DNA from 2 places in the Streptomyces platensis genome. Region 1 is predicted to be linked to the other one. Evidence: riboswitches for the same ligand, from Rfam matches in the RefSeq annotation. Region 1 holds a riboswitch; the other holds the start of a gene.
The links. Region 1 has a riboswitch for glycine ahead of gcvP (aminomethyl-transferring glycine dehydrogenase). Riboswitches for the same ligand answer to the same signal wherever they lie in the genome.

Region 1 (3,398 bases):
CGACCTCGCCGTCCTCACCGGTCTTGACGACGACGACCTTCATTCCGGCCATCACGGCGCTGGCGGCGTTGGTGCCGTGCGCCGAGGACGGGATCAGGCAGATCGTGCGCTGCTCGTCGCCGTTGGCGCGGTGGTAGGCGCGGACGGCCAGCAGACCGGCCAGCTCGCCCTGCGATCCGGCGTTCGGCTGGATGGAGACCTTGTCGTAGCCGGTGACCGTGGCCAGCCGCTCCTCCAGCTCCTGGATCAGCGTGAGGTAGCCCTGGGCCTGCTCGGCCGGCGCGAAGGGGTGCAGCTGACCGAACGCGGGCCAGGTGACCGGCTCCATCTCGGTCGTGGCGTTCAGCTTCATCGTGCAGGAGCCGAGCGGGATCATGCCGCGGTCCAGCGCGTAGTCCTTGTCGGCGAGGGTGCGCAGGTAGCGCAGCATCGCGGTCTCGGAGCGGTACTCGTGGAAGACCGGGTGGGCGAGGTAGTCGTCGTGGCGCAGCAGCCCCTGCGGCAGCGCGTCGGCGGCGGCCGCGTCCAGCTGCTCGACGTCGCCGGACACCCCGAAGGCACCCCAGACGCCGGCCAGCTGCGCCCGCCCGGTGGTCTCGTCACAGGCGATGCCGACCAGGTCCGCATCGATCTGCCGGAGGTTGACACCGGCCTCACGGGCGGCGGCGACGACCTCGGCGGCCCGGCCGGGCACCCGCGCGGTCAGCGTGTCGAAGTAGGTGCCGTGTGCGATCTCCACCCCGCCGGCCCGCAGGCCCTCGGCGAGGACCGCGGCGTAGCGGTGGGTCCGCCGGGCGATGGTCCGCAGGCCCTCGGGGCCGTGGTAGACCGCGTACATCCCGGCCATGACGGCGAGCAGCACCTGCGCGGTGCAGATGTTGCTGGTGGCCTTCTCCCGGCGGATGTGCTGCTCACGGGTCTGAAGCGCCAGGCGGTAGGCCTTGTTGCCGTCGGCGTCGACGGAGACGCCCACCAGACGGCCGGGGAGGCTGCGGGCGAACTGGTCACGGACGGCCATGAAGCCGGCGTGCGGCCCGCCGAAGCCCATCGGGACACCGAAGCGCTGGGTGGTGCCGACGGCGATGTCCGCACCGAGCTCACCGGGCGAGGTGAGCAGCGTCAGGGCGAGCAGATCGGCCGCGACGGTGACGATCGCACCCAGCTCGTGCGCCTGCTCGATGACGGCGCGGGGGTCCCGCACCGCGCCGGAGGCACCCGGGTACTGAAGCAGCACACCGAACACCCCGCGCTCGGCGATCTCGGCCGGAATGCCGTCGGACAGATCCGCGACCACGACCTCGACGCCGGTGGGCTCCGCACGGGTCTCGATCACGGCGATGGTCTGCGGCAGACAGTCGGCGTCGACCAGGAACACGCCCTGCTTGACCTTGCCGACCCGGCGGGAGAGCGCCATCGCCTCGGCGGCGGCGGTGCCCTCGTCCAGCAGTGAAGCACCGGAGGTGGGCAGTCCGGTCAGGTCGGCGACCATCGTCTGGAAGTTCAGCAGCGCCTCCAGGCGGCCCTGCGAGATCTCCGGCTGGTAGGGCGTGTACGCCGTGTACCAGGCCGGGTTCTCCATGACGTTGCGCAGGATCACCGGCGGGGTGAACGTGCCGTAGTAGCCGAGACCGATCATGGACGCCAGGACCTCGTTGCGCTCCGCCAGGTCCTTCAGCTCCTGGAGCACCTCGGCCTCGGTACGGGCCTGCGGCAGGCCGAGCGCCTCGGCGCTCTTGATCACATCGGGTACGGCGGTGGCGGTGAGCTCGTCCAGCGACCCGAATCCGATGTGCGCGAGCATCTTCGCCTGCGCCGCGTGATCGGGACCGATGTGCCGGCGCTCGAAGGGGGTGCCGCGTTCCAGCTCGGTCAAGGAGATGCGATTGGTGGTCATCTGCGGGGGCCTCCTGGTCGGTACGACCTACGAGGGGCACCACGGCACGGGTGCCCGGACGGCCTCCCCCTCTGTCATTCAACCTGAGAGCTTCACCGGCCCGCGCATGGCGGTCCGGCTTTCACCGTCGGTGAGGAGGGGTCCCGGCACTGTGGCTTCCGCGGCCCGCCCTGCTTTCCAGAGTGACCTCGTCCATGCGGTACGTGTGCCTGAGAGATTCCGGGGAGGATTTGCTCCTTCGGCGCCCTGGTCGCGAACGACAAGGACTCTCCCGCACGGGGTCTGCGGCCATTCGCCAGCCTACCAGCGTGGCTCTCGAAGGCTCCTTCGAGTGGCCGGGGCATGAAATGTGCCGTTTGGTAGTTGTCAGAGGGCAGTTGCGACCAATTGGAGGGGCCGTGCAAACCGATATCGATCCCCGAAGCCTGATCGGCCGCAAAGCGTTCGACCGCAATGGCGCGAAAATAGGGACCATCGACGAGGTCTACCTCGACGATGCGACGGGGGAACCGGAGTGGGCGGCCGTGCGCACCGGACTCTTCAGCCGGGATGCGTTCGTCCCCCTGGAGCCCAGCAAGATGGTCGGTGAGGGCCTGCACATCCCTTACGACCGCAAGCTGATCAAGGACGCACCGGACTTCGGCGTGGGCCGCCATCTCTCCCCTGAGCAGGAACTTCAGCTCTATCACCACTACCGACTGGATATTTCTTCCCCGACCGACCCGGTGTCCCCCGGCTCCGGCGACAAGAACTTCGGCAAGATCGCCGGCTCGGACGACTGACCGTCGGCCGGCGCCCCGCCCACCAGCGGCAGGGGCTCCCCCGGCCGCAGCGCCGGGTCCTCGACAGCAAAGGTCCGCACCCTCCCCGGTGCGGACCATGGCGTTTCGAAGCGGACGGTCACTCTCCCCACCCCGCTCCCCTGCACCCAGCCCGCGCCGAACTCGTCGTGGACCACGTCCAGCCCCGGATACCAGCGCCGCGGCCGCTCCTCCTCGGCCTCGTGCGGCTCCCGCTCCCCGTCGGCCTGCTCCACGGCCGCCGCGGTCGCGGCCTCCGCCGCCTCCCGCTCCGTCGCCAGCTGGGCGAACAGATCCTCCTGTGTGAAGTCCGCCAGCCCGCTGACACCCACACCCAGCAGCCGCACCCCGCCGGTGGTATCCACCGTCTCCAGCAGGCGCACAGCGGCCTCCCGTATCACCGCCGGGTCGTCGGTGGGCCCCCGGAGCGTCTCGGACCGGGTCAGCGTCGAGAAGTCGTAGTTACGCACCTTGATGACCACCGTGCGACCGGAACGCCCGGCCGCCCGCAGCCGCTGTACGCAGCGGTCCGCCAGCCGCAGCACCTCGCTCCGCACCCGCGTCCGGTCGGTCAGATCGACCTCGAAGGTGTCCTCGACGGAGATGGACTTCGCATCCCGCTCGGCCACCACGGGCCGGTCGTCCTGCCCCAGCGCCATCGCATACAGCCCCGCGCCGTGTGCCCTGCCCAGCAGCCGCACCAG
Region 2 (3,398 bases), 4.9 Mb from region 1:
TCTTCACCTTGAACAGCCAACCGCCCTCGAACGGGGCGGAGTTCACCAGCGAGGGGTCGTTGACGACGTCCTCGTTGATCTCGGCGATCTCACCGTCGACGGGCGAGTAGAGGTCGCTGACCGACTTGGTCGACTCCAGCTCACCGCAGGTCTCGCCCGCCGCGACCGTGGCACCGACCTCGGGGAGCTGCACGTAGACGACGTCGCCGAGCGCGTTGGCCGCGTGCTCGGTGATGCCGACCGTCGAGACGCCGTCCTCGGCGCCCGACAGCCACTCGTGCTCCTTGCTGTAGCGCAGCTGCTGGGGGTTGCTCATGGCTCGATTCTCCTGTACGCGAGGGTGTGATCGTGAAGGGGGGCACCTCCCGGACGAAGTCCGGGGGCACGTCTTGCGCAGTGAGACGCGCGGGCGCGCGCCGCCGCCTGCCGTCGGTGAACGGTTACTTCTGCCGCTTGTAGAACGGCAGCGCGGTGACCTCGTACGGCTCATGGCTTCCACGGATGTCCACGCAGACACCCTCCGTGCCCGCGGTGGCGTAGGCCGCGTCGACATAGGCGATGGCGATCGGCTTGCCGAGCGTGGGGGACGGGGCCCCGGAGGTGACCTCGCCGATGACCGTGCCGTCGGCCGTGACGACCGGGTACCCGGCCCGCGGCACCCGGCGGCCCCGGGCGATCAGCCCGACCAGCTTGCGCGGCGGCCGGGCCTCGGCACGCTCGGCGGCCTCGGCCAGGGCCTCGCGGCCCACGAAGTCCCCGCCGTTGGTGGTCTTCTCGAACTTCACGACCCGGCCCAGACCCGCGTCGAACGGCGTCGTCGCGGTGGTCAGCTCATGCCCGTAGAGCGGCATGCCCGCCTCCAGGCGCAGGGTGTCCCGGCAGGACAGCCCGCAGGGCACCAGCCCGGCGTCCTTGCCCGCCTCGGTCAGCGCCTCCCAGAGGGCGACCGCGTCCGCCGGCCGGACGAACAGCTCGAAGCCGTCCTCACCGGTGTAGCCGGTACGGGCGATCAGCGCCTGCACCCCGGCGACCGTGCCGGGCAGCCCGGCGTAGTACTTGAGACCGTCCAGATCGGCGTCCGTCAGCTTCTTGAGGATGCCGGGGGACTCCGGGCCCTGCACCGCGAGCAGCGCGTAGGCGTCCCGGTCGTCGCGGATCGCGGCGTCGAAGCCGCCCGCTCGCGCGCTCAGCGCGTCCAGCACCACCTGGGCGTTGGAGGCGTTGGCGACGACCATGTACTCCTGGTCGGCGAGGCGGTAGACGATCAGGTCGTCGAGGATGCCGCCCTTGTCCTCACAGATCATGGTGTAGCGGGCGCGGCCCGTCTTCACGCCGCCGATGTTGCCGACCAGCGCGTAGTCGAGCAGGTCGGCGGCCTGCGGCCCGGTGACGGTGATCTCGCCCATGTGGGAGAGGTCGAAGAGGCCGGCGCGGGTACGGACGGCGACATGCTCATCCCGCTCGCTGCTGTAGCGCAGCGGCATGTCCCAGCCGGCGAAGTCGGTCATGGTCGCGCCGAGCCCGCGATGGGTGGCGTCCAGCGCGGTACGGCGGGGGGCATCAGTCATGGTTCCGGGCTCCCAGGCAGGGGTGACAAGACGTTCTCCCCATCTGTCATCGGAACCTGAGAGGTTCACCGGTATCCCGCGAACGGACCCGGTTTGCACCTTGGGTGGAGCCGGCCCGTCAGCCGGGCAGCGGCTCGCTTTTCAGATCTGCCTCGCCCGTGCGGTATAGGGGCCTGAGAGATTCAAGGGAGGACTTGCTCCTTCGGCGCCCCGCCGTGGCGGCCGGGGACTCTCCCGCGCGGGTTCAAGCGGCCGGTATGCAGTTGGCGGTGCACAGGTGAGCTGTGATGTGCACGTGGCGGCCACATCATTGCACGGGATCGCCGGATAAAGGAGCCCCCTCCGCCGCCCCGCCCACGACGTGGGCAGATCGGACAATCGCCTTGATGGGCATTACCTTTTCTTGACACTCTGCGGGTAGGGGACGGACTCGAACCGGACCAGAACGGGCGGGGAGGGCGATCACGGTGCACAGCGAAGCGGCATTCGGGGCGACTTCAGGGGTCGTGCCCCCGGACGTCGTGCCGACGGCGCCGTCCGCCGCCATGTCCCGCACCGGCCGTACGCGGCGGGCCGTCATCCGGCCCGGACGCCGCACCGCGGTCGTGGACCTGCGGGGCGAGCGGCGGCCGCCCGGCGCCACCGAGCTGCGGTTCCCGGCCGGCGACCTGGTGGTGGTCTCCGGGCTGCCGGGCAGCGGCAAGAGCACCCTGATGCACCGGGTCGTGCCGCCGCTGGACGGGCACGGCGCCGTCGTGCACCGCATCGATTCGCAGGACGTCCGTGAGCGCTGGGAGCACGGCAGGCTGCGCCGGCTGCCGTACGGGCTCTACCGCCCGCTGGTCCGGGCCGCCCACTACCTGACCCTGGGCCGTGCGCTGCGCTCCGGTGACAGCGTGGTGGTGCACGACTGCGGGACGCTGGCGTGGGTGCGCCGCTGGATCGCGCGCGCGGCGCGGCGCGGCGGCCGCGGGGCGCATCTGGTGCTACTCGATGTGGCGCCCGAGGTGGCGCTTTCCGGCCAGGAGTCACGGGGCCGCGGGGTGTCGGGGTACGCCTTCGCCCGGCACCGCGGGGCGGTGGGCCGGCTGGTCGGCGCCGCGGAATCGGCCCGGCTGCCCAAGGGCTTCTGCTCTGCCGCCCTCCTCGACCGGCGGTCGGCGAGAGCCCTGGAGACGGTCACCTTCCATTAGTCGCCGGGCACGCCCCCGCACGCCGCACCGCGCGCCGTCTCGTCTAGGGTCTTTGGCCAGATGGCGCGGTTTGGAACGGGTGGGACGAATGACATTTCCGGAGCAGGGGATACCGCAGCTGGCATGGCCGGCGAACGAGCTCGAAGAGGTGCTGTCCGCGTCGGTCGGACACCCGGGCGCCGGCGGCCGGATCGTCGAGGTCCTCGGCCGTAGCCGGCTGTGGGTGCCGCTGCCCGAAGGCGGCGGTCCGGAGAGCGCGGGTCCCGGCACCCGCGGCCTCGATCTGCCCACCGTGGAGCTCGACGGGGCGCACTACGTCCCGGTCTACAGCTCCGAGCAGGAGTTCCTGCGGGTGATCGGCTCGCATATGTCCTTCACCGTCGCCCCGGCCCGGGAGTTCGCCCGCGGGCTGCCGCCGCAGATCGGCATCGCGGTCAATCCCGACGGCACGGTCGGCGTCCCGCTGCCGCCGCCCGCGGTGGCCGAACTGTGCCGGGAGCGGCGGCCGGGACAGCCGGAGTTCGACGGGCTGCCGAGCGGCGGCCGGGTACGGCTCTTCGAGCCGGACTGGCAGGACGAGCCGGTGGACTTCCTGGCCTCGGCCGGGCTGGAGTTCTCCGGCGCCGGAATTGTCCTG

Region 2: linked by a shared signal. The riboswitch ahead of gcvT (glycine cleavage system aminomethyltransferase GcvT) and the one ahead of gcvP (aminomethyl-transferring glycine dehydrogenase) in region 1 are both predicted to bind glycine.

What each region holds. Positions count from the first base shown of each region.
Region 1 is NZ_CP023691.1:1,184,445-1,187,842, forward strand. It holds gene gcvP (aminomethyl-transferring glycine dehydrogenase) at 1-1,894, opposite strand, end outside; glycine riboswitch at 2,082-2,178, opposite strand; gene CP981_RS04885 (PRC-barrel domain-containing protein) at 2,293-2,676, shown strand; gene CP981_RS04890 (DNA polymerase IV) at 2,586-3,398, opposite strand, start outside.
Region 2 is NZ_CP023691.1:6,098,758-6,102,155, forward strand. It holds gene gcvH (glycine cleavage system protein GcvH) at 1-316, opposite strand, end outside; gene gcvT (glycine cleavage system aminomethyltransferase GcvT) at 441-1,568, opposite strand; glycine riboswitch at 1,602-1,719, opposite strand; glycine riboswitch at 1,720-1,815, opposite strand; gene CP981_RS27160 (AAA family ATPase) at 2,114-2,761, shown strand; gene CP981_RS27165 (enhanced serine sensitivity protein SseB) at 2,850-3,398, shown strand, end outside.